DNA from 2 places in the Guptibacillus hwajinpoensis genome. Region 1 is predicted to be linked to the other one. Evidence: a T-box and tRNA genes for the amino acid it is inferred to sense, from the RefSeq annotation. Region 1 holds a T-box; the other holds one or more tRNA genes.
What was found. A T-box is a leader RNA that pairs with one kind of tRNA and senses whether it is charged. The one in region 1 lies ahead of leuS (leucine--tRNA ligase), so its partner is inferred to be a tRNA-Leu.
Positions count from the first base shown of each region.

Region 2: it encodes a tRNA-Leu, which carries the amino acid that the T-box ahead of leuS (leucine--tRNA ligase) is inferred to sense. The anticodon was not compared.

Region 1 covers NZ_CP156674.1:3,309,113-3,324,917, forward strand. The annotation lists gene metK (methionine adenosyltransferase) at 1-409, shown strand, start outside; gene ABFG93_RS17045 (MSMEG_1061 family FMN-dependent PPOX-type flavoprotein) at 533-1,153, shown strand; gene ABFG93_RS17050 (glycosyltransferase family 4 protein) at 1,404-2,549, opposite strand; gene ABFG93_RS17055 (phosphatase PAP2 family protein) at 2,575-3,102, opposite strand; gene ABFG93_RS17060 (hypothetical protein) at 3,328-3,546, opposite strand; gene ABFG93_RS17065 (gamma carbonic anhydrase) at 3,617-4,132, opposite strand; gene ABFG93_RS17070 (alpha/beta hydrolase) at 4,223-5,041, shown strand; gene ABFG93_RS17075 (tetraprenyl-beta-curcumene synthase family protein) at 5,059-6,129, shown strand; gene ABFG93_RS17080 (hypothetical protein) at 6,196-6,498, shown strand; gene ABFG93_RS17085 (class I SAM-dependent methyltransferase) at 6,528-7,100, opposite strand; gene ABFG93_RS17090 (TIGR01212 family radical SAM protein) at 7,097-8,071, opposite strand; gene ABFG93_RS17095 (hypothetical protein) at 8,221-8,433, shown strand; T-box leader at 8,625-8,854, shown strand; gene leuS (leucine--tRNA ligase) at 8,918-11,332, shown strand; gene ABFG93_RS17105 (rhodanese-like domain-containing protein) at 11,579-11,887, shown strand; gene ABFG93_RS17110 (rhodanese-like domain-containing protein) at 11,914-12,258, shown strand; gene ABFG93_RS23160 (hypothetical protein) at 12,450-12,740, shown strand; partial or broken gene ABFG93_RS17115 (lytic transglycosylase domain-containing protein) at 12,735-13,076, shown strand; gene ABFG93_RS17120 (DEAD/DEAH box helicase) at 13,203-14,453, shown strand; gene ABFG93_RS17125 (NAD(P)/FAD-dependent oxidoreductase) at 14,707-15,805, opposite strand, start outside.
Region 2 covers NZ_CP156674.1:1,959,171-1,974,975, reverse strand. The annotation lists gene ABFG93_RS10300 (anti-sigma regulatory factor) at 1-100, shown strand, start outside; gene ABFG93_RS10295 (PP2C family protein-serine/threonine phosphatase) at 116-1,126, shown strand; gene ABFG93_RS10290 (STAS domain-containing protein) at 1,203-1,532, shown strand; gene rsbW (anti-sigma B factor RsbW) at 1,556-2,011, shown strand; gene sigB (RNA polymerase sigma factor SigB) at 1,980-2,771, shown strand; gene ABFG93_RS10275 (SpoIIE family protein phosphatase) at 2,774-3,376, shown strand; gene ABFG93_RS10270 (Tex family protein) at 3,519-5,699, shown strand; gene cmpA (cortex morphogenetic protein CmpA) at 5,710-5,823, opposite strand; gene ABFG93_RS10260 (SprT family protein) at 5,940-6,392, shown strand; tRNA gene ABFG93_RS10255 (tRNA-Asn) at 6,571-6,645, shown strand; tRNA gene ABFG93_RS10250 (tRNA-Ser) at 6,649-6,739, shown strand; tRNA gene ABFG93_RS10245 (tRNA-Glu) at 6,746-6,820, shown strand; tRNA gene ABFG93_RS10240 (tRNA-Asp) at 6,875-6,950, shown strand; tRNA gene ABFG93_RS10235 (tRNA-Gln) at 6,985-7,059, shown strand; tRNA gene ABFG93_RS10230 (tRNA-Lys) at 7,064-7,139, shown strand; tRNA gene ABFG93_RS10225 (tRNA-Leu) at 7,146-7,230, shown strand; tRNA gene ABFG93_RS10220 (tRNA-Leu) at 7,270-7,355, shown strand; tRNA gene ABFG93_RS10215 (tRNA-Arg) at 7,366-7,442, shown strand; tRNA gene ABFG93_RS10210 (tRNA-Pro) at 7,464-7,540, shown strand; tRNA gene ABFG93_RS10205 (tRNA-Gly) at 7,549-7,622, shown strand; tRNA gene ABFG93_RS10200 (tRNA-Ile) at 7,631-7,707, shown strand; rRNA gene ABFG93_RS10195 (16S ribosomal RNA) at 7,875-9,425, shown strand; rRNA gene ABFG93_RS10190 (23S ribosomal RNA) at 9,694-12,623, shown strand; rRNA gene rrf (5S ribosomal RNA) at 12,779-12,895, shown strand; gene ABFG93_RS10180 (trans-sulfuration enzyme family protein) at 13,305-14,444, shown strand; tRNA gene ABFG93_RS10175 (tRNA-Met) at 14,548-14,624, shown strand; tRNA gene ABFG93_RS10170 (tRNA-Asp) at 14,753-14,828, shown strand; gene thiL (thiamine-phosphate kinase) at 15,033-15,805, shown strand, end outside.

The sequences.
Region 1 (15,805 bases):
TACTTATGGCGGCTATGCCCGTCACGGTGGTGGAGCATTCTCAGGTAAGGATGCAACTAAGGTTGACCGTTCTGCTGCATATGCTGCACGCTATGTTGCAAAGAACCTTGTGGCGGCTGATCTTGCTGATCGCTGTGAAGTGCAACTAGCTTATGCGATTGGTGTTGCTCAACCAGTTTCCATTGCGGTTGATACGTTTGGAACTGGGAAAGTTTCTGAAGAACGCCTCGTTGAGCTTGTAAGAGAGAACTTTGACCTTCGTCCAGCAGGAATCATTAAAATGCTGGATCTTCGTCGACCGATTTATAAGCAAACAGCTGCTTATGGTCACTTCGGACGTACAGACATTGAGCTACCATGGGAGCAGACTGATCGTGCAGACACTCTCAAACAGGGTGCTGGAGTTTAAATTTCAAGAAAAGAAGCCGCAGGGCTTCTTTTTTTTGATATAGAGAACATAATTTAAAATATAGCCGTTCCTGTGTGATAAAATGAAAGAAGTTTAGGAATTTATTGGAAGAGGTGATCATGAATGAACGAAGTTTTTGGAGAAACGGTTCAGTCAGTTCAAGAGTTAGAAGATATTGTTGGGGGGCCAAGCAAACTTGCAGCAAATAAGGTCATTCCTTTTATCGATGAGCACTGTGAAGCGTTCATTGCTCATGCTCCCTTTCTCTCAATTGCTAGTTCTTCATTACAGGGGAGTGATGTGTCTCCACGCGGTGATTCACATGGATTTGTTAAGGTACTTGATCAGAAGCATCTGCTTATTCCAGAGCGACCGGGAAACAAGCGGGTAGACTCGATAAGGAATATTCTTGAAAATCCACAGGTTGGTCTATTATTTATGATTCCTGGGAGAGAAGAAACCTTACGGGTGAATGGAAAGGCTTCCATTGTGAAGAATAAAAAACTTCTTGAAGCATGTACTGTGAATGGGAAAGAACCATTACTAGGTATCGGGGTGGAAGTAGAAGAGTGCTTTATACATTGTGCAAAGGCGTTCAAACGCTCTCATCTCTGGGTACAGGAGCGATGGCCAGTCACTCAATCTCTCGCACCAGCTTCCAGGATGCTCTCTGATCATGCGAAAATACCTAATGACCGAGTTGTTCAATCGCTTAAAACAAGCTACACAGAGCGCCTATATTAATTCATTGAACCGATTGAACCGAAATGGCTCCAAGTCATTTGTAAATATTCGGTCTACCGCTCGAACAATAAATGAGGTAGGTCATAGATGTTAGCGACCTCTCTCATTTTATCAAGAGTTAAGACATAATGGCCGTCTACAAGTAATGGTAAATGGCAGGTTTAGATGCTTTACATTCTCCAATTTAGATCTTGTAGAGAGCTTAATTCAGTCATTAATAAAAGAGCTTCATCGCTACTCTTCCTTTTCTCTACGCATACTGTGCGATTTTCTTCGTTCCAATCGTTGTTTCGTAATCTTCTATTAGTCTTCCAAAGGTGGCGTCCCATGATTGGGTGAGCGCATACCGTCTTCCTTCATATCCCATCATTTTTCTTTCTGTTTCGTCTAAGAGGAGACGGGTAATAGCGGCCGTATAGTCATTTTCTTTATAGGGTGAACAAAAAATTCCATTTCGCTCCCCAGCTACCACATCGGTTAATCCTCCGGCTCTAGCAGCAATTACCGGTGTTCCAGAAGCAAGTGCCTCAAGTGCTACATTACCGAACGTTTCAGTAGCTGAAGGAAAAACAAACAGATCGGCCGTGGCATAAAGTTCAGCCAGCTCACTACCCTGCCTGTAGCCAGTAAACGTTACATTCCCCGGGAGATTTTCTTTAAATTGAGGCATGGCAGGACCATCACCAACCACAAGCCATCTTGTTTGGCGTTTTATTTCTTCTGGGAGCGCCCACATGATTTTCTGAAGTGTTTCAAGATTTTTTTCGGGTGCAAGTCGACTAACGAACAATAGAATGTATCTTTCTTTAATATTGTAATGATCTCGTATAGATGCGTTTTTTCTGGCGGGTGTATAATGGTCACAATCGACGCCTCTTCTCCAGAGCTTTAAATTATCAAAACCTTTATGAGTCAATCGTTTTTTTGTATCAATAGATGGAACGAAAATGGAGGAAAAAGGTTGGTGAAACCACATCAAGTATTTCCATACGAATGGAGATAACCATTCGAGGTAATAATGCTTTAAATAGTCATCGAAATTTGTATGATACGAAGCGACCATGGGAATATCCAATTTTTTACCATAATGTACTCCGCTCATGCCAATATTAAATGGTGTAGCAATATGGAGTAGATCAGGATTAAATCCCTGAAGCTGTTTACGGATGGTTGTGAGTTTAGGTAGTGCAATTCGACATTCCGGGTATAAGAAAAACCCCATACTCGTGAAACGATGAATATTGCTAGAAAACAGGTCTTCATCTGACTGACAATCCGGGGCAAATAGCATATAGTCGACATGCTGTCGGTCCATATAAGTCGTTAATCTTCCAAGCGTACGTGATACACCATTTACCTGTGGGAAATACGTATCTGTAAAAAGCGCTAACTTCATTAAATTTCCCTCCCGAATCTTTTTGTTAGCCAAAGAGTAGTAATGCCAGAATGCCACTTCCGCCGCCGAGTAAAATTCCTGCAAGTACATCCGATGGGTAGTGATGGCCAAGATAAATACGTGACATCCCAACAAGACAGGCAAGTGTCGCTAGCGGCAGGGAAAGAGAGGGAACATGTAAAATAAAAGGTGTGAGAACAGAAAATGAAGCAGTCGTATGGCCGGATGGAAAGGAATGATCTTTAAGGGGATAAACAAGCATCTTCGTATCAGGCATTGCAAGATAGGGACGATGTCTCGGATAGTGCTTTTTAATTAAATGAACAGGCATATGGCTCAAAGCCAGAGCAAAAGCACTCTGAATCGCCCAGTATTTATAAGGATAAGGCAATAAAAGGCATAATAGCAACGTACTAATAATCGTCGCCCGCGCGCCACCAACATGCGTTACTAGCCCGAAAAAAGAAGTAAGATACCTGGAATGACACTTCATATTCACAAATCGAAAAACCGTACACTCCCTCTCATAAAGCCACCCAACTACTTTGCTCAAAAATAAACCCCCTTCAACCTATGCGTTACTTCTATCTTATAGGAGAAATTTAGTGGTACTATTAAAGAAATCTTAAAGAATTGTTAAGAAAAGCGGAGCCGAGCGTATAGAAACGGAGGTATTGGAACTCTTGAATTGGAACACGATTTTTGTGTAGCTCTATTCAAACTAACTCCCAACCCACACGTACAAAAAAAGACCAGGACATTTTCCTGATCCTTCTCACTAAACTAATGTGAAATAAATAACGTATCCAATCGCAAGAGCAGCCGCAATAATATAGATGAGGAAAATCGGGTTGCTGAAGAAAGATGATTTCACTCGGGCATTTCCTTGATTATCGTACTCGCCTTTTTGATTTTGGCCAAGTCGATACGTCATATACGCCCCAATAAGAAGCGTGATGACGACCAGCACGATCAAAACGATGGTCAATTTGTACATAGAAGCCACCTCTATCCATTAGGATTGTATTGCTAACTTTCCTCAATCCTTTAGGAAATATGCGTTGTTGCTAGAGAGGTTTATGATCTTTATAGAAAGCGGCTTTCTCGACATACTCACGTCTAATTCGATTCATATCAAGTATATCTTCTTCTGTTAAATCTCTAACAACCTTTGCAGGTCTTCCGAATGCGAGGGAATTCGGAGGGATTTTCTTTCCAGGAGGCACAAGACTCCCTGCTCCAACAAAAGCTCCCTCTCCAATTTCAGCACCATCCAGGACAATCGTGCCCATTCCAATTAATGCATTTTTACGAATAATACTACTGTGAAGTATGACTTGATGTCCAATTGTGACGCCGTCCTCGAGAATAAGTTTCTTATTGGGACTTTGATGGAGTACACAATTGTCCTGAATATTTACTCGTGAACCAATCTCAGTTGGTGACACATCACCACGAATGGTTGTGTTAAACCAGATGCTGCTATGTGCACCAATTGTCACATCACCTGTAATGGTAGTATAATCCGCAATATAGACTGTTTCATGGATGTTCGGTTTTTTATCACGGTAAGCATAAATCATTCTAATCCCAACTTTCTTTCATAATAGATGAAATCCTTTTCAAAAGTAGTGTATCAAATTGTTCGAACCTACATAAGGGGGCTTATTAACATGAGGATTAAAGAAGCAGAGTATGCAAAAGCAGTGATCGTTTTAGTGCACGGAGCTAACGAGCATCATCGGCGTTATGATTGGCTCGTTTCAAAATGGATTGAATCGGGCTATCATGTTGTACTTGGGGACTTACCAGGACAAGGAGAAAGTACTCGTAGAAGAGGGCATATTGATTCATTTGATCAATATATTGAAACGATTGAAAAATGGATAAATCGAGCTCATGAGTTTCATTTACCTGTTTTTTTACTTGGTCACAGTATGGGGGGCCTTGCATCAATTCGTACAATAATGGAAAAACGACTTTTGCTTACTGGTGTGATTCTTTCTTCACCATGTGTAGGTCTTGTGAATCCTCCTAATAAAGGAGTAGACATCCTTTCAAAAGTGTTAAATCCGATCGTTCCGTCGCTCAGATTAAATTCGAAACTTCAACCGAATATTGGGACTCGAAACAAAGAATTTCATGCGCGTGACCAGGATGATCCTCTAATGATCCAAAAAGTTTCGGTAAGGTGGTATCGTGAACTTTTAAAGGCGATTAAAATCGCTAGTGAAGGAGCAAGGACTTTTCCAAACCAGCCTCTCCTCGTGGTGCAGGGTGGTGATGACCGCATTGTTGATAAACAATCAGTTGTATCGTGGTTTAATCGAATACCATTAACAGATAAGGCTTATAGCGAGTGGGATGGTTTATACCATGAAGTATTTAATGAGCCGGAGCGTGATGCGGTTTTTAAAACGGCCAGATCGTTTGTAGAATTAAAACTTGAGATGTTAACTTACAAAGAAACGATCATGACGGCAAATAAATGATATGGGAGTGAAATTGTTTGAAAGTACCAAATCATCCCTGGACATTAATGTATAGTATTTACAGGCGTGTATTACCCAGGGTACATCAAGAGCTTGAACATTGGAAGAAGCGTGCTGAAGCAATCCCAGATCCAGAACTAAGAAAACAGGCAGTCGATAGTATCGAATCTAAAACATTCCATTGTGAAGGCGGAGCCATTTATGGTCTTCTTGCAGGAGGCAAGATTGATAAGTCGATTGCATTTATAGCCGCCTATCAAACGATTAGCGATTACCTGGATAATTTATGCGATCGAAGTACCTCACTGGATCCAGCGGACTTTAGTGCTTTGCATGAATCGATGAATCAGGCTCTATCACCTGAAATCGAAGCTTCAAACGATTATTACCGGTTTAGAGAAGAACAGAACGATGGAGGCTACCTCCTATCCCTAGTACAAACATGTCAGAGCGTCATTCGTGAATTGCCGAACAAGGAAGAAGTCCAACCGGCTCTTCTTGAACTCTGTCATTACTATTGTGACCTTCAAGTACATAAGCATGTTACGGAGGAAGATCGTGTTCCAAGACTGCAGGGATGGTTTGAACAACATAGACAGCAGCTCCCAGATATGACGTGGAATGAATTCTCCGCATGTGCAGGTTCAACTCTTGGCATATTCTGTCTTGTTTCCTATTCACTTGGTAACAAGATCCCAGAAGGTGGCACAGAAGTCATCAAAGAAGGTTACTTTCCATGGGTGCAGGGTCTTCATATTATGCTTGATTATTTCATTGATCAGGAGGAAGACAGGGCTGGCGGTGATTTGAATTTCTGTTTTTATTACAGAGACAATGATGAGCTTGCTGAGCGAGTTGCTCACTTTATTAAGGAAGCTGATAAAAGTGTTGAAGGGCTTCCTCACTCGTCATTCCATCGCCTGATTAACAGAGGGTTACTCGGTATTTATCTTGCTGACAGAAAAGTAATGGCACAAAAAGACGTCCGTATATTAGCGAGGGAAATTATTCGGAATGGTGGGCGATCAAGCATTTTTTTCTATTTTAATGGCTGGGTGTACAGAAGACTTCATAAAGCTTCTCAGTAATATTGGTATAAAATACGCTGTTTCGTGAGAAAAGAAGCCTATAGGATTGTGAAAGGGGTTCTTTACATGAAGAAGCGTTATTACGTAGAAGTGAGCTCAGGAGAAATTTTGGAAGATCAGGGGGCATCAGGCTATCATTTTGAAATTGATGCGGATGAGGAAGATGTATTCAAACTGAGTGAACTGTTTGATCTTGCTGATAAAGATAGTCGTCTTTCGCTCTATCGCTCTCATGTGCCGGCCATGAGCTATCACGAAGATAAAAATAATGACGACTATGATGATCATTTGAAGCAAATTTATACACTTATTCACAAGCTCGGCTCAGAGAAAACGAAAGAACATATTGAGTCGATGAAAATTTTATGAAACGGAAGGCCGGTGCGAGTACACCGGCCTTATTTTTTACTAATGGCAAGAATATAGGGTGGCTCATTCACCTGATTGATGAATTGATATTTTAGTACCTGGTAATGCGATTGATTCAGTTGTGAAGTAAACTCTGTTACCAATTTACTTTCAATTTTTCCTTCAGGATGACCTGGATAGACGACTAGAATAAGTAGTCCATCCGAGCGTAGCAGGTCAAGTATCCTTGTAACTGCTTGAAGCGTTTCCCCCGGGTTTGTCACAATCGATTTATCTCCACCTGGAAGATAACCAAGGTTAAAAATCGCCGCGGCTACTTTCCCTTTTTCATCAGTGTCCATCACATCATTTATAGTAGCGTGGCTTCTATGGAACAATGTGACCTGAGCCGTTTGACCGGCTTCTTCAAGCCGTTTGTGAGTTGACTCTAGAGCTTCTTTCTGAATATCAAACCCATATACTTTCCCCGTTTCTGAAACGGATTCAGCGAGATAAAGGGTATCGTGTCCATTACCACAAGTTCCATCAATAGCAATGTCACCTTTCGTGAGCACGGCATCCAGTAGTGTTCTTGTAAAAGGTAATATGCGTTGAAGCGTCATGTTGTTTTGATCCTTTCTTTCGTGAAAAATTTACCCTGCCAGCTGTTTCGACTAATGAGCTCATCCTGTATTGCATTCAATACGCTGAATTTATTCATACTCCACATTGGCCCAATTAATAAATCAGGGGGCCCATCACCCGTTATCCGGTGAATCACCATGTCTTGTGGTAGTACTTCCAGTTGATCAACAACTAGATTAACGTAGGTTTCTTGGTCTAGGAAGTCGAGCATTCCTTTTTCATATTGTTTAACCATAGCTGTGTTCTTAAGAAGATGAAGAAGGTGAATCTTGATACCTTGAACATCTAACTGAGCAACTGTACTGGCAGTTTCCATCATCATCTCTGTTGTTTCCCCAGGTAGACCGTTAATAATATGGGAGACAACATTAATGTTATGTTTTCGGAGTTTTTCCACACCTTCTATATAACACTTAAAGTCATGGGCGCGGTTAATTAAGTCGCCAGTCTGATCATGAACGGTTTGTAAGCCGAGTTCAACCATGAGAAACGTTTGCTCGTTAAGCTCGGCAAGGTAGTTTATCACATCATCTGGTAAGCAATCAGGTCTTGTTGCGATTGAAAGACCGACAACATCGTCCTGCTTTAGAATTACTTCGAATTTTTCCCGTAGTTCCTCAACAGGGGCGTATGTATTTGTATAGGCTTGAAAATAACCCAGGTATTTAGCGCCTTTCCATTTCCGTTCATTCGTTCTGTTTTTAATAGCATGAAACTGAGTGACAAGATCATCCCGTCGATCACCAGCAAAATCGCCAGATCCACTAACGCTGCAAAATGTACAGCCGCCGTGAGCCACTTTTCCATCCCTGTTGGGGCAATCAAAGCCCCCGTCCAAGGAAACTTTCATTACTTTATGACCAAATTTCGTGCGTAAGTAATTGTTAAAGGTATAGTAACGTTTTTCTGAAGCGAAATGAGTGGGGATGTCATTTCTTTGTCTGTCCATTTGGACTCCTCTCCTGGGACCCATTACCCGTGTAATAGTAGATAGAAAAAGTTTATCATGTCCAGTCTGATACGCCAAATGAGTGTAATTACGTTTGGGGATATATGGTGCGTGGTACATATTACTATACTCAATTAAGAGGTGATCACATGGCAGATAATGAAAAGCGTCATAAAAAAGGGAAAACGAATAACCCCGAACAACTTCCAGATAAAGAAGAAAATCAGCTTGATCAGGATGAAACAGAAATGAATGTCGATGCGATTCCGCTTGAAGATTTGAAAGAGGAACAACAAGAAGAGAAAGACAAACCACATTCAAAAGACAAATCAGCAAGTCAGAAGAAGCATAGAGAGGGATAACGCACTGATAATGGTGCGTTATTTTTTTACTTATAAGCTATAGGTTAGCTACTGTTATCAAAATCATTAACCTCAAGGGGAAGTGCTTTCTTTAGATGTATAAAAAACAAAAACATCGTCTATTCTGATAATGTTCTTGACAATCTTCACAAGTCTTCATACAATACAAATTATATACTTAACTAACGAAACTAAAGATTATGATAAGGAATAGTAATAAAGATTCTATTACTAGAGAGTTAACGCCTGGTGAAAGTTAACATAGAACTTTATGAACTCGCCTTTGAATCGGAAACCTGAATGGAGTAAGGTAACCCGTATGCCTGCGTTAAAGGTCTGAAGTGAGTGCTGTTTCTAGCACTAAGCCGGGTGGTACCGCGGGTGATTGTGAACATCAGATTCTCAACCTCTCGTCCCTGTTGATGAACAACGGGGATGGGAGGTTTTTCTATTTTTCTGTAAGGATTGGAAGGAGAGAGTGACAGTGGCATTTGATCACAAAACAATTGAGAAGAAGTGGCAACACTACTGGGAAACGAAGAAAACATTTAAGACTGAAAATGATGCAAAAGGTGAGAAAGTATATATCCTTGATATGTTCCCTTACCCATCTGGAGCTGGGTTACATGTTGGACACCCAGAAGGATATACAGCAACGGATATTTTATCTCGTATGAAGCGTATGCAGGGGTATAATGTACTTCACCCAATAGGATGGGATGCATTTGGCCTTCCGGCAGAGCAATATGCACTTGATACAGGAAATAACCCGCGTGATTTTACGAAGAAGAACATTGATACATTTAGAAGACAAATTAAAGAGCTTGGCTTTTCTTATGATTGGGATCGAGAAGTCAATACAACGGATCCTCGTTATTATAAGTGGACACAATGGATTTTTACAAAGCTGTACGAAAAAGGTCTTGCATATGTTGATGAGGTAGCCGTGAATTGGTGTCCGGCGCTTGGTACGGTTCTTGCGAATGAAGAAGTTATTGATGGGAAAAGTGAGCGCGGCGGTCACCCGGTTGTGCGTAAACCAATGAAACAATGGGTTCTGAAGATTACGGAATATGCGGATCGCTTGCTAGAAGATCTAGAAGAACTTGATTGGTCAGATAGCATTAAAGAGATGCAGCGCAACTGGATTGGTAAATCTGAAGGAGCAGAAGTTACGTTTAAGATCGTTGATCACGATGAAGCGATTGACGTCTTCACCACTCGTCCTGATACATTATTTGGTGCCACTTATATGGTGCTTGCCCCTGAACATCCGCTTGTTGATCAAATTGCGACAACTGATCAAGTAGCTAAAGTAGAAGCGTACCGATCAAAAGTTCAAACCAAATCTGATCTTGAGCGAACTGAGCTTTCCAAAGAGAAAACTGGTGAGTTCACAGGCGCCTATGCGATCAACCCAATTAATAATGAGAAGCTTCCAATCTGGATCGCTGATTATGTCTTAATGAGCTACGGAACAGGTGCGATTATGGCGGTCCCTGCTCATGATGAGCGAGACTATGAATTCGCAACCACATTTGAACTACCAATTAAAGAGGTTGTAGATGGCGGAGATGTTTCACAAGAAGCCTATACTGAAGACGGTCTACATGTAAACTCCGACTTCTTAAACGGTCTTGAGAAGGAAGAAGCGATCACAAAGAGCATTATATGGCTAGAGGAAAATGAAAAAGGAACTAAAAAAATCACGTATCGTTTGCGCGACTGGCTCTTTAGTCGTCAGCGTTACTGGGGCGAACCAATTCCAATTATTCACTGGGAGGATGGCACAATGAGTGCTGTTCCAAAAGAAGATCTCCCTGTCGTCCTTCCAGAAACGGATGAAATTAAACCTTCAGGAACAGGTGAATCACCGCTTGCGAATATTGAAGATTGGTTAAACGTTGTTGACCCTGAAACAGGTAAAAAAGGTCGTCGTGAAACGAACACTATGCCTCAATGGGCTGGAAGCTGCTGGTACTACTTACGTTATATCGATCCTGATAACGATGAAATGCTGGCAGATCCAAAGAAGCTTAATGATTGGCTTCCAGTTGATATGTACATTGGTGGCGCGGAGCATGCGGTTCTGCACTTGCTTTACGCACGTTTCTGGCATAAGGTTCTTTATGATATTGGAGTCGTTCCTACCAAGGAACCATTCCAGCGTCTTCGGAATCAGGGTATGATACTTGGCGAAAACAATGAGAAGATGAGTAAGTCTAAAGGAAACGTTGTTAACCCAGATGAAATTGTTGAAAGTCACGGTGCCGATACGCTACGCCTTTATGAAATGTTCATGGGACCTTTTGAAGGATCCATTGCATGGTCGAATAATGGACTTGATGGTGCACGTCGTTTCCTTGATCGGGTATGGCGTTTGTATGGTGAGGGTGATATTAAGAATTCCTCTATTACAGAAGCAGCCCCTACTGAGGAAATGGAACGCGTCTACCATGAAACGGTTAAGAAAGTCACGGAAGATATGGAAGGTCTTCGTTTTAATACTGCTGTTTCACAAATGATGGTATTCGTGAATGAGGCATATAAGCAGGAAACTGTTTCAGTTAACTTGATGGAAGGGTTAGTCAAATTACTTTCGCCAATTGCGCCACACCTTGCAGAAGAACTATGGCAGGCACTTGGACATGAGGAAACTCTTGCATATGCTAACTGGCCAATGTTTGATGAAAGCAAGCTGACAGTGGATGAAGTTGAAATTGTTGTTCAAATCAATGGTAAGCTTCGCGCTAAAATTTCGATCCCTGCTGAAGCATCACGTGACGAAATGCAGGAAATTGCACTAGAGCACGAGAAGATTAAAGACCAACTCGATGGTAAAACCCTTCGAAAAGTGATCGCTGTTCCAGGAAAGCTTGTTAACATCGTAGCAAACTAATGTGGAGAACCCTCTTCTTTAAAGGAGAGGGTTTTTATAATAATAGCTTTATTAATAGTCATTCGCGATATAGCCTTGAAAAATATTTAAGAAGTGAATAACCCAAATTAATTGGAAAGAATATAACTGTGGTGTGAAGGAAGCTAGAATTCTTGTATTGCACTTACAAATCATGTACGATTGTTTTTGTTGAAGTGAATAGCGATGGAAAATCATATTCGATCTTAATGGAAGGGGAATGCTTTTATGAGTAATGAAATTAAGACGATTACACCTGAAGAGGTACAACAACTTTTAAACAACGGAAAGAAAGTATCACTTATCGATGTTCGTGAGGATGAAGAAGTAGAAGAGGGAATGATCCCTGAAGCGAAACATATCCGCCTTGGCACTATTCCAGAACGAATGAATGAAATTAACAAAGATGAAGAGCACATTATGGTTTGCAGATCTGGAAGACGCAGTGAAAGTGCTTGTGAATATTTAAAAGAACATGGTTATGAAGTAAAGAACATGGTCGGTGGTATGATGAAATGGGAGGGAAACGTTAAGTAGCCCTGCTTATAAAGGAGAGAGATGAAATGGCATTATGGGGAGCTGTTGTTGCTGCTTTTTCGGTATTTACACTGGGATTATGGAGAACTTTTTATCCCTATTCATACATGAAACCGATCAATTTTGACCGGCTTGATGATGATAAATATTGTTTGATTGATGTGAGAGATTATATTCTTTCACACCGAGCGCCGTTTGAGAAGGCTAAGAACATTCCGCTTTCTTACCTGGGAAGACAGACAAAGGAAACCGATGTATGTGATAAAGAGATTATTGTGCTTGCTGAAGACCGAAAAGCAGCACGACTTGCTGTCAAGATCTTGATGAAGCAGCGCAAGCAACCTATTTATTACATGACCGTTTCTTCATAGTTCTGTCTGCGCCTTTAGGAGTAGCACTCTTAAAAGGCGCTTAACTTGATATTTAATCCTAGTAAGTCTATAAGATTAATTAATCATAACACCTTTTTCTTAAGGATCCAAGTATAAAGACTTGAAGAAAATGATTCGTTCTTCTTAAGTATCTGCTATAATGAGGGAACCAACTATACCGAGGTGTTGAAATGAAGGCAGAACTCATTCGTGCTATGATGGACTTACAAGCATTGCGTCAATTGCACCCAGGTAATGTGATGGCGAATCAGCAATTATCAGCTTTTTCCTTTACTGACATGCTTGAAGAGGCTCTCACTAATCAATCTAGTGAACAAGAAATACAGCCGGCACCTGCCGGTATGAGTTCTATGAATATTTACAATGAAAATACATTCGCTCCTATCGTCCAACCGCAGTCTGCTTCCTACTCTTCATCATCGCTCGAAATTGATGGATATATTGAGGAGCTTTCTGAGTAGTACCAGGTTGATCCTAAACTAATACATTCGATCGTTAAGCAAGAATCGGGCTATAAATCATCGAGTGTAAGTGGTGCTGGTGCAATGGGGTTAATGCAGTTAATGCCTGCTACAGCGGCATCACTGGGTGTGAAGGACCCTTTCGATCCGCGTCAGAATATTGAAGGTGGCGTTAAATACATTAAGCAAATGACTGATAAATACAATGGTGATACAGAGCTTGCCCTTGCTGCATACAATGCAGGGCCAGGCAATGTTGATCGATACGGTGGTATACCGCCATTCAAGGAAACAGAGAATTACGTTTCGAAAGTAATGGGGAACTATCTAGCATAATAAGAAATGGCTGTCTCAAGCGACCGCTCTCCGGCTGTCGTCAAGGAGGCAGCTTTTTGTGTTACTACAGAAAAGAATTCAACATTTCTGAGAGAAGAAAGCAACAATTGATATACTAAACATGAGGTGAATAATTTGAACGAATTTAAAGAATTAGAGATAGACAAGCAGATTATTGAACGGTTAGAGGAACAGGGGATTCATACTCCTACTGATATTCAGAGGGAAACGATCCCGGTCATGCTTAATGGACAGGATGTAATCGCACAGGCACAAACAGGTACAGGTAAAACATTTGCGTTTTTACTTCCAATTTTAGAAAAGATTGATACGGAGGCGCCAGAGGTTCAGGCATTGATTGTAACGCCTACAAGGGAATTAGCGATCCAAATTACAAATGAATTAATGAAATTAGTTGAGGGACGCGATGACATTAATGTGCTTGCAGTCTATGGAGGACAAGATGTAGAGAGGCAAATTAAGCGTCTTAATAAACAGGTTCACATTGTTGTTGGTACCCCTGGACGCCTTCTCGATCATGTTCGCAGAGAAACAATCGACTTGTCTCAGACAGCTTTTCTCATCCTTGATGAAGCAGACCAAATGCTCCATATTGGGTTCTTACGAGAAGTAGAAGATATCATCAATGAAACACCTGAAAATCGTCAGACTGCTCTATTCTCTGCTACACTTTCTAGCGACATTAAACAACTTGCGAAACGTTTTATGCATAAGCCGAAGACAATTAAAGGGAAAGAGAAGGGTAAAACAGTAGAAGAAATTCAGCAATATGTCATTGAAACAACTGATCGAAGAAAGTTTGGATCATTGACAGAAACAATCGACGAAGAGCGACCGTTTCTAGGTATCATTTTTTGCCGAACAAAGCGTAGAGTGAGTAAGTTGAATGGAGACTTAAAATCCAAAGGATATTTATCTGATGAGCTTCATGGTGACCTCTCTCAAGCCAAGCGTGAAGGTGTTATTAAGAGGTTTCGTGATGCGAAAATTCAGCTTCTTGTAGCGACCGATGTAGCAGCAAGGGGACTTGATATTGAGGGTGTTACGCATGTATTTAATTATGACATTCCTCAGGATACCGAAAGCTACATCCATCGTATTGGTCGAACTGGTCGTGCCGGTGAGGATGGTGCCGCCTATACATTTATTGCATCGAAAGATCAGCAATTCATTCAAATGATTGAAAAAGGAATCGGGAAAAAGCTTGAGCGTAAAACGGTTGAAAATGCTTTACCAGCTCATGAAGAGCGAGATTCCGGAAGAAGACAGAACGATGAAAGAGGAGGCCGTCAGCGTCAATCTCGTAAGCCCTCTTCATCAAGTAGGAGCGGTGGAAGAAATCGAAAGAAACGATAACGAATTAAAAACGAGGGGTAGCTGCATCGGGCAGTTACCTCTCGTTTTGTTTAAGAATTCCTTATTTCACGCTTGAACTGGAACACAAAAAGCGTGTTCCAGTTCAAGCGTTCCAATATCTCCGTTTCTAAGCGCTCGTCTTCGCTTTTCGTGAGATCCAGCTGCAGTGGCCGATTAGACCCTCGGTCACTTCACCTTTCAAACCGAACACAAAGAACGTGTTCAATTTGAAAGGCTCCAGTGCCTGCCGGGTCTAATCGGCCACTTCCGCTTTTCTTTCCGCTGCGCTTTTTCCTGCTGTGTAGCCGGTTACGAAGGCTGCTGTGATGTTGTATCCGCCTGTGTAGCCGTGGATGTCGAGGACTTCTCCGCAGAAGTAGAGTCCTTCTGTGAATTTGGAGGCCATTTCTTTTGGATGTATTTCTTTTAGTGATACACCGCCGCCGGTAACGAATGCTTTATCAATAGGCAGTGTGCCGTCAATGGCGACCTGGAATTGTTTTAAAAGACGGACGTAGTCACGCACTTTTTCTTTTGATAAATGTGCATAGGTCGTCTCAGGTGATAACTCTGCTTTATTAAGAAGGAAAAGCATATATCGTTCTGGTACTTTGCTTTTCCAAATGTTTTTAATGGCCTTTTTCGGCTCTTCTTTTGCGATTTTCATATGTTCACGATAAATTTCTTCTTCATTTTGATCGGGAATGGCATCAATTTGAAGTGGGATATACTGCGCATTGAATTTCTTCATTGCCTTCACGACATACTGACTGCAGCGAAGGACCGCTGGTCCAGATAAACCGATGTGGGTGAAAATCATGTCCCATCTGTGTGTTTTGATCACTTTTCCTTTCGGATTTAGAACGGATAAGGCGACGTCTCGAAGGGATAACCCCTGTAGTTCTTTGTTTTTAATAAAAAGTTCACTTGAAGTCACTGGCACCTCAGTTGGATAAAGGTCAGTAATCGTGTGGCCACCTTCTGCTGCCCATGCATAGCCATCGCCAGTGGAACCAGTATGTGGTACTGATTTACCTCCAACGGCAATAATTACGTTGGACGCTGTGATTTCTTCTTTTGTTTGAAGTCTTACCCCTGAAACAGCACCGTTTTGATACAATACCTTTTCAACAGGCGTATTTACTTGAATGGTCACATTTAGTTTCCGTACTTTGTCTAGAAGTGCGTTCACAACAGATTTTGCATCGTCTGTGACGGGAAACATTCTCCCGTGATCTTCTTCCTTTAGCTGAATGCCGAGATCTTCAAAGAATTTTATGATATCTTCATTATTAAAGATATTAAATGCGCTGTATAGAAACTTACCGTTACCTGGGATGAATTTAATGAGC
Region 2 (15,805 bases), 1.3 Mb from region 1:
TGCAGGTCTTCCTGGCGTTAAACGCTTAATGGACGAGTTTACAATTGACTCGAAAGAGAATGAAGGAACAATTATCACCTCTATTAAATGGCTCCGTTAAGGAGGGATGGCTAGAATGGATGACCGAGATCTGCAATACGAAAAGTATAAAGCGATATTAGAAAACTATTTAGAAGAACAGTCGGAACAGACGCTTTACAAAGGACAACAGTTTAGTAGGAAGATGATTGAGCAGAAAATCTCTCCTGAGGAAGCTGTTAGCCTTCATGTTAGTGTACTTGAGGAGTTATTTCCTGAGATCCCTGAACCGTTAAAAAATTCTTATGACTTTTTACTTGAAATGATGATTGGCTATGGATTTGCCTATCGAGAACATCAGAGTCTTCGCAGCCGTCAGCAGCAGCTCGATTCAGAGATTGAGATTGCTGCCAATGTGCAACAAACGCTTCTGGCGGGTGATAAGCCTGATGTACAGAGTGTTGATATAGGGGCGATTAGTAAGCCCGCTCAAAAAATGAATGGGGATTATTACCATTTTGTGCAAGATGAAAATAATTGTGTTAGTGTGGCTATCGCTGACGTTATCGGTAAGGGAATCCCTGCTGCTCTCTGTATGAGTATGATCAAATATACGATGGATAGTGCACCTGAACAGCGTATGCAACCGGGAGCTGTACTTGAGAACCTTAATCGTGTGGTAGAGCAGAACATAGATCCTAACATGTTTATTACAATGTTTTATGGAATATACGATCCCAGGGTCCATTCATTTTACTACGCAGGTGCCGGTCATGAACCGGGCTTTTTTTACGATGCGGAGAAAGATGAGTTTGAAGAACTTTTCACAAAAGGACTTGTGCTTGGTGTTTCAAAGAAAACATCTTATCAAGAATACCAGCGTGCGCTAAATGGTAATGATATGGTTATCATGTTATCTGATGGTGTAACGGAATGTCGTTCAAGCAGTGGGTTTATCGAACGAGATGAAATTGTTGCAATGATTCGTAAGTATAGTCATCTATCTGCTCAAGAAATTGTTGAATCTGTTTATCGAGATCTTGAGCGACTGCAGGAATTTGAGCTTCGTGATGATTTTACATTAATCATTTTGAGAAGAGAGGTTTAATTTTCTCTCATTGGTGGAATAAGAAAATATCGACTCTATATTTAATATTTAGAAGCAACCTACAGGGGGTAATGTTATGAATTTGCAGATCAGACAGGAAGACCATGAGAATACACATCATTTACATATCGCTGGAGAAATAGATGCATACACTGCGCCGCAGCTGCGTGAAGCTTTGCTTCCACTCACAGGTAAAGAGGGTCACGAAACGCTCGTTCACCTGAGCGATGTTAATTATATGGACAGTACTGGACTTGGCGTTTTCGTTGGTGCGCTTAAATCTTCTAAAGAGCATGGAAGTTCCATTAAATTAAGGGGCATGACTTCTCGTGTACAACGTCTCTTTGAAATCACTGGCCTTGATGAAGTGATTGATATCGAAGACGTAAAGGGGGGATCCAAGTGATAAACATTTCAGATTTTGTTGAAATGAAAATCCCTGCTCAGGCAGAGTTTGTTGGAGTTACAAGATTGACGGTTTCAGGGATTGCCAATCGTATGGGGTATTCTTATGATGAAATTGAAGATATCAAAATCGCTCTTTCAGAAGCATGCACGAACGCAGTGAATCATGCTTATAAAGAAAATGAGAAAGGCCAAATCACTATAGGCTTCGGTATTTATGAAGATCGGCTTGAAATGATGGTTCTTGACCGTGGTCAAAGCTTCGATTACACAAAGGTCTCTGAGAAATTAGGACCTGTCGATAGTGATAAGTCTGTTGAACAACTCAGTGAGGGAGGATTAGGGCTCTTTCTGATTGAATCACTGATGGACAAAGTGGAAATCAGTGGAGAGGACGGAGTAGTAGTTATGATGACAAAGTTCCTCCACAGAGATGGGGTGGAAGTAGATGCCGACACAATCTCCTCATCCCCGCAATAATAACAAAAACGAAGTTTATGAGTGGATTGAGCAGTATCAAAACGATCCTACAGATGAAGTTGTTCAACTGAAGCTTGTTGAACGGTATCAGGATCTTGTTCAATCACTCGCACGAAAATTCTCCAAGGGAAAAAGTATTCATGATGACCTGGCACAGGTTGGTATGATTGGATTGCTTGCAGCTCTTAGACGCTATGATCCGGAGTTTGGGAGAAGCTTTGAATCGTTTGCTGTCCCGACAATTGTTGGTGAAATCAAACGGTTTATTCGCGATAAAACCTGGAGTGTACACGTTCCAAGAAGAATTAAAGAGCTAGGACCACGTATTAAAAAAGCAGTTGAAGAACTAACAAATGAGCTACAACGATCACCTAAGGTGGAAGAACTAGCGGAATATTTAAACGTCTCTGAAGAAGAAGTACTTGAGACGATGGAAATGGGGAAAAGTTATCAGGCCCTTTCCGTTGACAGTTCAATTGAAGCGGATCAGGAAGGCAGCACGGTAACATTACTCGACCTTGTTGGCGATCAAGAACAGGGGTTTGATCTTGTAGATCAACAAATGTTGCTTAAGAAAGCTTTTGCTGTTCTAACTGAAAGAGAACAAGAAATTCTAAATTGCACCTATTTTGAAAACATGAGTCAGAAAGAAACCGGAGAAAAACTCGGTATTTCCCAGATGCATGTGTCTCGCCTGCAGCGTAGAGCGCTCGAAAAGCTTAGACAGGCGATTCGAATTGAACCCACGGAGGCCTTTTAGGTATGATTCATCAGCATGATTTTGAAAAAGTCACTGTTGCTGCGTATCAAAAGCCAAAATCAGGAAATCAGAAGTGTGGGGATAGCTACTACGTAGAGGAGACATCAGATTACTTTATTTGTGCGGTAGCAGACGGGCTCGGAAGTGGTGATCTGGCTAAAGATTCATCACTGGCTGCGATTAATGCTGTGAAAGCACATCAAGATGAAGATGTTGAGTCCTTGATGAAGGTTGCGAACGAAGAGATGAAAGGGAAGCGTGGCTGCGTTCTTTCCATTTTTAAACTTAATCTTCAAACAAGACAGATGGAATTTAGCGGGATTGGTAATATTAGCTTAATCATTTATCAAGCTGATGGGCGCGTTATTCGTCCGATTTCTTACTCCGGTTACTTATCTGGAAAGCTTCAAAAAGTGAAAGTACAAAGAATTGAGTATCCGGTAGGATCTTCATTTGTTACTTTTTCTGATGGGGTCCAGATTAGTTCCAAAAATTACACGATGATAGCAAAGTTTGATTCTGTGCAAGAATCATTTAAGCATTTAACTGACACACTGCCGTCAACGAATGATGATGTTACCTTGCTAGTAGGGAAAACAGTATAGAAAAGCTCTTCCGAGTTAAAAGGGGGGGGCTTTTTTATTTTGGTTATTTGAAGTACCCACCTTTATTTCGAATAAGTAGACTTTCAACTGGTCCCTTTATTCGGTAAACTGATACTAATATTGAAATGGTATACGAGGAGGAATGGTTTTGGAAATCACAGCTGATCAAAAACAAACAGCGCATTTTAAACAGGTGGCGCAAAATCTAACTATATCTGAACGTAGCGTTCGAGAAGTGATTACACTACTTAATGGTGGGAATACAGTTCCATTCATTGCAAGATATCGTAAGGAACTTACTGGTGGACTGGATGAGGTGCAGCTTAGAGACATTCAGGAAGCGTGGACCTATCTACTGAATCTTGAAAATCGAAAAGAAGAAGTTACTCGCCTCATTCAAGAGCAAGATAAACTAACGGTGGAACTGAATACTCAAATTCAGAAAGCCTCAAAGCTGCAGGAGGTAGAAGATCTTTATCGTCCTTATAAGCAAAAGAAGCGAACGAAAGCTACGGTGGCAAAAGAAAAGGGGCTTGAACCTTTCGCGAATTGGATTGTAAGAGAAGGAAAGGGCGATCCAGAGGTTAAAGCCGAACACTATTTATCTGAAGAAAAAGAGGTTACTTCAATAGAACAAGCTCTTCAAGGGGCGAAAGATATTATTGCAGAGCAGATTTCAGATGACGCTGATGCGAGGAAATGGATTAGGACAAAAACATTCCAATATGGAATGCTAGAAACAACGGTGAAATCGGAAGAAGACGATCCCAAGAAAATTTTCGAAATGTATTATACATATCAAGAAGGAATATCAAAAATAGTACCGCATCGAATACTTGCGATTAACCGTGGTGAAAAGGAAGGCATTCTTCGGACGTCAATTACGCCACCGCTTGATTCGATACACGACTATTTACGTAGGAAGATTGTAAAGCATCAACAGGGTCCGTGTATTACACTTCTGGAGGAAGCAATGACAGATAGTTATAAACGGCTTATTCAACCTTCTGTCGAGAGGGAAATCCGTAAGGAACTAACAGAAAGGGCTGAAGATCAAGCGATTCATATATTCTCTGAGAATCTAAAGCACCTCTTGCTCCAGCCGCCATTGAAAGGAAAGCGAGTTCTTGGTGTAGATCCAGCTTATCGAACTGGTTGTAAATTAGCAGTAGTCGATGATACCGGAAAGATGTTGAATGTATCCGTCATTTACCCTACTCCTCCTCGATCTGAAGTTGAGAAAGCAAAGTCAGCAGTCAAGCAGATGATTAGTGACTATGACATTGAAATGATTGCAATCGGGAATGGAACGGCATCTAGAGAAACCGAGCAATTCATCGCAAGCGTCATTCAGGAAGTTGACACAGAAATTGTGTATTTAATTGTGAACGAAGCTGGAGCAAGTGTTTACTCTGCTTCTGAGCTGGCGAGAGAAGAGTTTCCTTCTCTCCAGGTAGAAGAGCGATCGGCTGTTTCTATTGCAAGGCGGGTTCAAGATCCTCTTGCAGAACTTGTTAAAATAGATCCGAAGTCCGTAGGAGTAGGTCAATACCAACATGATGTTTCTCAGAAGAAATTAAACGATCAGCTAACCTTTGTTGTTGAAACAGCCGTTAACCAGGTTGGTGTTAATGTGAATACTGCATCCGTCTCTCTTCTCCAGTATGTAGCCGGCCTTTCACGTACAGTGGCTACAAATATTGTTAATAGGAGAGATGAAGAAGGTAAATTCACAAGTCGTGTTCAATTGAAAAAAGTTCCGAGGCTTGGGGCAAAAACCTATGAGCAGTGTATCGGCTTCCTTAGAATTATGGGAGGAAAGCAGCCACTTGATCAGACTGAGATACATCCTGAAAGCTATGAGGTGACGAAAGCGCTTCTTACTCAAATTCAATGCAACCCTCAAGACATTGGTTCAGATAAGTTGGTTCAGGCTTTGTCGGCTCTATCGATTAAAGAAACAGCATCAGCACTTGGAGTAGGAGAGCCGACGCTAGCAGACATAGTGGCTTCATTACAAAAGCCAGGTAGAGACCCACGTGATGAACTATCTCAACCTATTTTAAAAACGGATGTACTCAAGATGGAAGATCTTGAACATGGGATGGAGCTAGAAGGAACGGTTCGTAACGTTGTGGATTTCGGAGCCTTTGTTGATATTGGAGTGAAACAGGATGGGCTTGTCCATATTTCGAAACTAACAAATCGGTATGTGAAGAACCCGATGGAAGTCGTCCATGTGGGACAGGTTGTAACTGTTTGGGTAGATAGCATTGATCTTAAGAGAGAGCGAATTGCCCTTACTATGCTTAAACCATCATAAAGCACTGCCCTTAGGGGCGGTGTTTTCTTCTATAAAAAAACCAGCATTGGTTAAGTAATTTGATCTGGCGTCTGTCTTTCTCGAAGTAGGCTTGCTTCAGCCGATTTTTAAACCATACAGGCATCAAGAATCTCCTCCTTTAGAAGATGACACTTTCTTTCTGATGTTGTAAATTAGTTTATGATAAGGTGCTTGTATGTGTTCGTTAGGAGAGGAGGGTAGTTTATGAAAGTGGAACGTATGAATAATGATGAACTACAACAAATTGTAGAGACCGTATCCGAAAAATGGTTTAGGCTTCCCTTTCGGCACAAAGCTAAATTTAATTCTCGCCTTAGAACCACAGGAGGACGTTATTTATTGAGATCTCATAATCTCGAATTTAACAGAAAGCATTATGAACAGTTTGGTATGGATGAATTGATCGGTATTATAAAACACGAACTCTGTCATTATCATCTTCACATTCAGAATCGGGGATATAAGCATCAGGATCGAGATTTTAAACTTCTTCTCAGTCAAGTAGGTGGGTCAAGATATTGTCAGGTAGTTCCTGGACAAAGAAGAGTTGAAGCGATTAAGCATACATATGAATGTGCCGGTTGTGGCTCAAAGTATAGGAGGAAAAGAAGAATAGATACGTCTCGGTTCGTTTGTGGAAAGTGTAGAGGCGGGTTAGTTAAAATTTCTTGAAACTTCTCATTGACGGTTAGTATGGTATGTGGTAAATTAATAAAGTCTCTTTAAGAGAACATGTCCAAATCAAATAATTAACGGGTTTGAAAAGTTTTAAAATTCTGTTGACTTTGGTTGTTGGATGCGTTATTATATTAAATGTCGCCGATAATGGAGACGGCAAATCACATACTATTCCACAGTAGCTCAGTGGTAGAGCTATCGGCTGTTAACCGATCGGTCGTAGGTTCGAATCCTACCTGTGGAGCCAAACGGAGAAGTACCCAAGTGGCTGAAGGGGCGCCCCTGCTAAGGGTGTAGGTCGCGCGAGCGGCGCGAGGGTTCAAATCCCTCCTTCTCCGCCATTTTATGGCCCGTTGGTCAAGTGGTTAAGACACCGCCCTTTCACGGCGGTATCACGGGTTCGAATCCCGTACGGGTCACCAACATTTTTTAAAACGTTCAACGTGTTTCATCAACATGATATGTAATCAGATAAAGGTCCCGTGGTGTAGCGGTTAACATGCCTGCCTGTCACGCAGGAGATCGCGGGTTCGATTCCCGTCGGGACCGCCATTAATTTAAATTTAATCCTGATTATATAAAATGTTGGGCTATAGCCAAGCGGTAAGGCAACGGATTTTGATTCCGTCATGCGCTGGTTCGAATCCAGCTAGCCCAGCCATGTTGAGCCATTAGCTCAGTTGGTAGAGCATCTGACTTTTAATCAGAGGGTCGAAGGTTCGAGTCCTTCATGGCTCACCATTTATTGCGGGTGTGGCGGAATTGGCAGACGCGCTAGACTTAGGATCTAGTGTCTTACGACGTGGGGGTTCAAGTCCCTTCACCCGCACCAATTCTTTTATAACTTTAAGTTTTCATCAAGTAACGATGTGCGGTTGTGGCGGAATGGCAGACGCGCTAGCTTGAGGGGCTAGTGGGGGAGACCCCGTGGAGGTTCGAGTCCTCTCAACCGCACCAAATATAATATGCGCCCGTAGCTCAATTGGATAGAGCGTCTGACTACGGATCAGAAGGTTAGGGATTCGACTTCTCTCGGGCGCACCATTTCTTATTTCAACAAAATGTCGGGAAGTAGCTCAGCTTGGTAGAGCACTTGGTTTGGGACCAAGGGGTCGCAGGTTCAAATCCTGTCTTCCCGACCATCAATATTGCGGGTGTAGTTTAGTGGTAAAACCTCAGCCTTCCAAGCTGATGTCGTGGGTTCGATCCCCATCACCCGCTCCAATTAAGATGGGCCTGTAGCTCAGCTGGTTAGAGCGCACGCCTGATAAGCGTGAGGTCGGTGGTTCGAGTCCACTCAGGCCCACCATCTTTTTTTAGAAAGTTGTTGACATCAACTAACACATCATGTTATGATGATTTAGTCGCTGAAAACGGCATTGAAAGGAAAATCGATCTTTGAAAACTGAACGAAACGCCATGTAAGTAGTTGTTTCTACGGAAACAAACATTGTTTTAAAAGCTAGATTAAGCTTTCTATCGGAGAGTTTGATCCTGGCTCAGGACGAACGCTGGCGGCGTGCCTAATACATGCAAGTCGAGCGGAGATTTGGGAGCTTGCTCCCAAATCTTAGCGGCGGACGGGTGAGTAACACGTGGGCAACCTGCCCTGCAGACTGGGATAACTCCGGGAAACCGGAGCTAATACCGGGTAATACATCGCACCGCATGGTGTGATGTTGAAAGTTGGCCTCTGGCTAACACTGCAGGATGGGCCCGCGGCGCATTAGCTAGTTGGTAAGGTAATGGCTTACCAAGGCGACGATGCGTAGCCGACCTGAGAGGGTGATCGGCCACACTGGGACTGAGACACGGCCCAGACTCCTACGGGAGGCAGCAGTAGGGAATCTTCCGCAATGGACGAAAGTCTGACGGAGCAACGCCGCGTGAGTGACGAAGGCCTTCGGGTCGTAAAGCTCTGTTGTTAGGGAAGAACAAGTACCGTTCGAATAGGGCGGTACCTTGACGGTACCTAACCAGAAAGCCACGGCTAACTACGTGCCAGCAGCCGCGGTAATACGTAGGTGGCAAGCGTTGTCCGGAATTATTGGGCGTAAAGCGCGCGCAGGCGGTCCTTTAAGTCTGATGTGAAAGCCCACGGCTCAACCGTGGAGGGTCATTGGAAACTGGGGGACTTGAGTGCAGAAGAGGAGAGTGGAATTCCACGTGTAGCGGTGAAATGCGTAGATATGTGGAGGAACACCAGTGGCGAAGGCGGCTCTCTGGTCTGTAACTGACGCTGAGGCGCGAAAGCGTGGGGAGCAAACAGGATTAGATACCCTGGTAGTCCACGCCGTAAACGATGAGTGCTAGGTGTTGGGGGGTTCCACCCTCAGTGCTGAAGTTAACACATTAAGCACTCCGCCTGGGGAGTACGACCGCAAGGTTGAAACTCAAAGGAATTGACGGGGGCCCGCACAAGCAGTGGAGCATGTGGTTTAATTCGAAGCAACGCGAAGAACCTTACCAGGTCTTGACATCCTCTGACAATCCTGGAGACAGGACGTTCCCCTTCGGGGGACAGAGTGACAGGTGGTGCATGGTTGTCGTCAGCTCGTGTCGTGAGATGTTGGGTTAAGTCCCGCAACGAGCGCAACCCTTGATCTTAGTTGCCAGCATTTAGTTGGGCACTCTAAGGTGACTGCCGGTGACAAACCGGAGGAAGGTGGGGATGACGTCAAATCATCATGCCCCTTATGACCTGGGCTACACACGTGCTACAATGGACGGTACAAAGGGCAGCAACACCGCGAGGTGAAGCGAATCCCATAAAGCCGTTCTCAGTTCGGATTGCAGGCTGCAACTCGCCTGCATGAAGCCGGAATTGCTAGTAATCGCGGATCAGCATGCCGCGGTGAATACGTTCCCGGGCCTTGTACACACCGCCCGTCACACCACGAGAGTTTGTAACACCCGAAGTCGGTGGGGTAACCTTTATGGAGCCAGCCGCCGAAGGTGGGACAAATGATTGGGGTGAAGTCGTAACAAGGTAGCCGTATCGGAAGGTGCGGCTGGATCACCTCCTTTCTATGGAGAATTACGAGGTAACATTGGTTACCAACCTTACATGAGCGTTTCGTTTAGTTTTGAAAGAATGATTTACTTCTTTCAAAACAGGCTAGTCGAAGAAGCAGCAATGCCGATTCGAGTGATAGCCATGTTCCTTGAAAACTAGATAGCATAAACAACGACATCCAATAATTATTATTTTTTTGCGTTAAATCTTTAGTAGTTAGTCACATCTAACGATGTGCATCGACGAAGTTAGAAGCGTTAAGCGACTAATGTAGTCTAAGGTTAAGCTACTAAGGGCGCACGGTGGATGCCTTGGCACTAGAAGCCTAAGAAGGACGGGACGAACACCGATATGCTTCGGGGAGCTGTAAGTACGCTTTGATCCGGAGATTTCCGAATGGGGGAACCCACCATCCGTAATGGGATGGTATCCATTTCTGAATACATAGGGAATGGAAGGCAGACCCGGGGAACTGAAACATCTCATTACCCGGAGGAAGAGAAAGCAAATGCGATTTCCTGAGTAGCGGCGAGCGAAACGGAATCAGCCCAAACCAGAGGGCTTGCCCTCTGGGGTTGTAGGACGTCTCTTTGGAGTTACAAAGGCACGGATAGACGAAGCGACCTGGAAAGGTCCATCACAGAAGGTAACAATCCTGTAGTCAAAATCCGCTGCCCTCCGAGACGGATCCTGAGTACGGCGGGACACGTGAAACCCCGTCGGAATCTGGGAGGACCATCTCCCAAGGCTAAATACTCTCTAGTGACCGATAGTGAACCAGTACCGTGAGGGAAAGGTGAAAAGCACCCCGGAAGGGGAGTGAAAGAGAACCTGAAACCGTGTGCCTACAACTAGTTGGAGCCCGTTAATGGGTGACAGCGTGCCTTTTGTAGAATGAACCGGCGAGTTACGATCCCGTGCAAGGTTAAGCTGATAAGGCGGAGCCGCAGCGAAAGCGAGTCTGAATAGGGCGACAGAGTACGTGGTTGTAGACCCGAAACCGGGTGATCTACCCATGTCCAGGGTGAAGTTCAGGTAACACTGAATGGAGGCCCGAACCCACGCATGTTGAAAAATGCGGGGATGAGGTGTGGGTAGCGGTGAAATGCCAATCGAACCCGGAGATAGCTGGTTCTCTCCGAAATAGCTTTAGGGCTAGCCTCGCGGCAAGAATCTTGGAGGTAGAGCACTGATTGGACTAGGGGTCCTTACCGGATTACCGAATCCAGTCAAACTCCGAATGCCAACGATTTATCCGCGGGAGTCAGACTGCGAGTGATAAGATCCGTAGTCGAGAGGGAAACAGCCCAGACCACCAGCTAAGGTCCCAAAGTATACGTTAAGTGGAAAAGGATGTGGCGTTGCTTAGACAACCAGGATGTTGGCTTAGAAGCAGCCATCATTTAAAGAGTGCGTAATAGCTCACTGGTCGAGTGACGCTGCGCCGAAAATGTACCGGGGCTAAACGTATCACCGAAGCTGTGGATTGTCTTACGACAATGGTAGGAGAGCGTTCTAAGGGCTGTGAAGTCAGACCGAAAGGACTGGTGGAGCGCTTAGAAGTGAGAATGCCGGTATGAGTAGCGAAAGACAAGTGAGAATCTTGTCCGTCGAAAGCCCAAGGTTTCCTGAGGAAGGCTCGTCCGCTCAGGGTTAGTCGGGACCTAAGCCGAGGCCGAAAGGCGTAGGCGATGGATAACAGGTTGATATTCCTGTACCACCTCCTTTCCGTTTGAACGACGGGGGGACGCAGGAAGATAGGGAGAGCGCGCTGCTGGAAATGCGCGTCCAAGCGATTAGGCTGGTGAATAGGCAAATCCGTTCACCGCGAAGGCTGAGTCGTGATGGCGAGGGAAATTAAGTACCGAAGTCCCTGATTCTACACTGCCAAGAAAAGCCTCTAGTGAGGAAAGAGGTGCCCGTACCGCAAACCGACACAGGTAGGCGAGGAGAGAATCCTAAGACGATCGGGAGAACTCTCGTTAAGGAACTCGGCAAAATGACCCCGTAACTTCGGGAGAAGGGGTGCTTCCTCGGGTGAATAGCCCAGGGGAGCCGCAGTGAAAAGATCCAAGCGACTGTTTAGCAAAAACACAGGTCTCTGCAAAGCCGTAAGGCGAAGTATAGGGGCTGACACCTGCCCGGTGCTGGAAGGTTAAGAGGAGGGGTTATCCCTTACGGGAGAAGCTCTGAATCGAAGCCCCAGTAAACGGCGGCCGTAACTATAACGGTCCTAAGGTAGCGAAATTCCTTGTCGGGTAAGTTCCGACCCGCACGAAAGGTGCAACGACTTGGATACTGTCTCAACGAGAGACCCGGTGAAATTATAGTACCTGTGAAGATGCAGGTTACCCGCGACAGGACGGAAAGACCCCATGGAGCTTTACTGTAGCCTGATATTGGATTTTGGTACAGCTTGTACAGGATAGGTAGGAGCCATAGAAGTCGGACCGCCAGGTTCGATGGAGGCGTCGGTGGGATACTACCCTGGCTGTACTGACATTCTAACCCAGCACCGTGATCCGGTGCGGAGACAGTGTCAGGTGGGCAGTTTGACTGGGGCGGTCGCCTCCTAAAGTGTAACGGAGGCGCCCAAAGGTTCCCTCAGAATGGTTGGAAATCATTCGCAGAGTGTAAAGGCACAAGGGAGCTTGACTGCGAGACCTACAAGTCGAGCAGGGACGAAAGTCGGGCTTAGTGATCCGGTGGTTCCGCATGGAAGGGCCATCGCTCAACGGATAAAAGCTACCCTGGGGATAACAGGCTTATCTCCCCCAAGAGTCCACATCGACGGGGAGGTTTGGCACCTCGATGTCGGCTCATCGCATCCTGGGGCTGAAGTAGGTCCCAAGGGTTGGGCTGTTCGCCCATTAAAGCGGTACGCGAGCTGGGTTCAGAACGTCGTGAGACAGTTCGGTCCCTATCCGTCGCGGGCGCAGGAAATTTGAGAGGAGCTGTCCTTAGTACGAGAGGACCGGGATGGACACACCGCTGGTGTACCAGTTGTTCCGCCAGGAGCATAGCTGGGTAGCTACGTGTGGAAGGGATAAGTGCTGAAAGCATCTAAGCATGAAGCCCCCCTCGAGATGAGATTTCCCACAGCATTAAGCTGGTAAGATCCCTTAGAGATGATGAGGTAGATAGGTTCGGGGTGGAAGCGTGGCAACACGTGGAGCTGACGAATACTAATCGATCGAGGGCTTAACCTAAAAACGAAAAGCGAAGTGAGCCATTTGGCTCATGGATCTGGACATATTGGAAAACGTTGTACGTGCTATCTAGTTTTCAGGGAATACCTGAAACAAGGAAGTTTGATTAAGGTGCACCACGTCCTGTGGTGAACATTGAACTAACATCCTGTTAGTCTAGTGACGATGGCGAAGAGGTCACACCCGTTCCCATGCCGAACACGGAAGTTAAGCTCTTCAGCGCCGATGGTAGTTGGGGGATCTCCCCCTGCAAGAGTAGGACGTCGCTGGGCAACTGAAAGAAAGTCAGAGATCAATAGGGTCTCTGACTTTTTTGTATGGGTTTGTACTCGTTTGATTCTTCATGAATAAGCAAAAAGACATCATTGAAAGCTACGTAGGGGTGGGAGAAGCAAGAAATTCGAGGAAGCCAGTGATGACAGACCGGAGTGGATATTCGGAGATCTATGAGGATCTGTCATCGCGCAGCTGACGAAGAAGTTCGTCGTTTATCGCCCTGACAAAAACAGTTGCGTGGATAAACTTCCAAAACATACTATTTTAATAGAAAAACACAAGTATCTTTTAATATTTAGGGGATTTTATAATAGATTGAAAATTTCGACCCGTATTTCTTGATAATCAAACTAATAAGTCGTACAGTTAATGAAAAAGAATTTTGTATAAAGGAAGGGAAAGTAAATGGATTTTCATTTTGACACAAAAGCAGTTCGTTTTCCTAGAAAGACTAAGACAGATACCGTTAGTAAAGTACAACCTATTTATCAAACATCATCGTTTGTATTTGAAGACCTGGATGATCTAGAATCATTTTACGAGGGGAAAAAGGATTACTTATATACACGTGTAAGTAATCCCAATACGGAAGATCTCGGAATGGGCGTAGCAGACCTTGAGGGGGCCCCTAAAGGTCTGGCAACTTCCTCTGGCTTATCAGCTATTCTTGCAGGTGTGCTTTCTGTAGTGAAAGCTGGAGATCATATTGTCGCTTGTGAGGATTTGTATGGTGGCACGTATTCTCTTTTCAAAGAAGAGCTGCCTGACTTTGGAATTGAAGTATCATTTGTCGATTTTACGAATAAGGATGAAGTGGAGAAGGCTATTTGTTCCAATACTAAGCTATTGTATACAGAGTCTGTGACTAATCCACTTCTCCGAGTCGAAGATTTGACCGCGCTTGTTGAGCTTGGGCAAAATCATGAATTGGTTACAATGGTAGATAATACGTTTGCCACACCATTTCTTCTTCAGCCATATAAGCTAGGTATTGATCTAGTCGTACATAGTGCAACGAAGTATATTGGAGGACATAGTGACGTGACAGCTGGCGTTCTTGTGGGACGCGAAAATCTTCTTGCAAAGGCTAAAGCGAAAGTAATTAACCTCGGTACCAATCTGAGCCCATTTGAAGCATGGTTAGGTTGTCGGGGCCTAAAGACAATGAGTGTAAGAATGGAACGTCACGTTAAGAATGCTGCTTTTCTTGCTGAAGCATTAAAAAATGTGGAGGGTATTAAGAAAGTCTACTATCCAGAATATGTTTCAGAGAGAGGAAATGGAGCTATGGTTTCCATTGAACTTGATGAACACTCAAACGTGAAAACGTTCTTTAAATCCCTCGGCTGGGTGAAAATCATTCCGACACTTGCTGGGTTAGACACTACCGTTTCATACCCCATTGGAACGTCGCACCGGACCATCCCGGAAACTACAAGAGAGAAACTGGGTATTAATAAACAACTCGTTCGTATTTCAGTGGGAATTGAAAATGAAGTTGATATTGTAAAAGCTTTTAAAGAGGCTGTTGAAAAATCCCTATAATAGGGATTTTTTCTTTTTTAACTAAAGCTTGCATTCGTTACATTTATCTGGTATAGTATTGTTTGTGTCCTAATAAAGGCACTGCACATATATTATAAATCGTCGCGGGGTGGAGCAGTTCGGTAGCTCGTTGGGCTCATAACCCAAAGGTCGCAGGTTCAAATCCTGCCCCCGCAACCAATTTAAAAATTTTCACTACGTTGAATAAGCTTCTAAGTTAAAATTTATTTGTAGTCCCTTTAGGGGCAACCTAAACTCATAACTTGGTACTATTCCTTTCAAACGTAAGTTTACAAATAATACATACTGGTCTCGTGGTGTAGCGGTTAACATGCCTGCCTGTCACGCAGGAGATCGCGGGTTCGATTCCCGTCGAGACCGCCACTTTTCACTGAGCGATTTGATCGCTTTTTTTTTATACTTTCAGATTAGAATTCCACAAATTTATCCTTTACATTATTGATACAACACAAGTTTTTCTAAACAAATATGTGAATTTACACGTAAGTAAGATAAACTGATAGAAAAAGGACCTTAGGATGAAATTCCTAAGGTTTTTTTATAAAATAGAAAGAGAGATGAGTTTGGTTGAAAGATGAGTTTGCGTTTATTCAATCCATTAAGCCGGCTTATACTTTTCGTGATGAACTAATTCTGGGAATTGGAGATGATGCTGCTCTTTATCACATTGATTCAGAGTGGGATGAGATTGCCTGTGCAGATACAATGGTAGAAGGAATTCACTTTAAGAAAAGTACAATGTCTCCCTTTCAAATTGGCAGGAAGGCGCTTGCTGTTAATATCAGTGATATAGCAGCGATGGGGGGAATTCCATTATTCTATCTTGTTTCCCTTTCTGTTCCGCAAAATGGGTGGTCTTCGAAGCAGCTAAGAGAAATATATAGCGGTTTAAAAGCTATTGGTGATGACTATCAAATGGACATGCTTGGCGGAGATACTGTATCAACTAGAAGTGATCTTCACATTTCAGTAACCGTCATTGGAAAGATAGAGAAAGGTCGTAAGCTTCTTCGTAACAATGCAAGAGCCGGAGATGTTGTATTTCTAACAGGCCCTGTTGGGGGATCTGCAGCAGGTCTATCGTCATTACTTGAGAGTAGATCAAAAGATTCTCCTTATATTCACTATCATCAGGAACCGAATCCGCGAGTGAAAGAAGGAAGAATACTAGCTAAAAGTGGTTATCGGGTTTCGCTCAATGATGTAAGTGACGGTATAGCCAGTGAGTCCCATGAGATATCAGAAGCGAGTGGTGTTTCGATTGTACTGGAACAGGATTTAATTCCTGCTCCTGAAGGTTTTGAGGCTTATTCCTCCTTTAAGCGGTTAAACTGGATGTT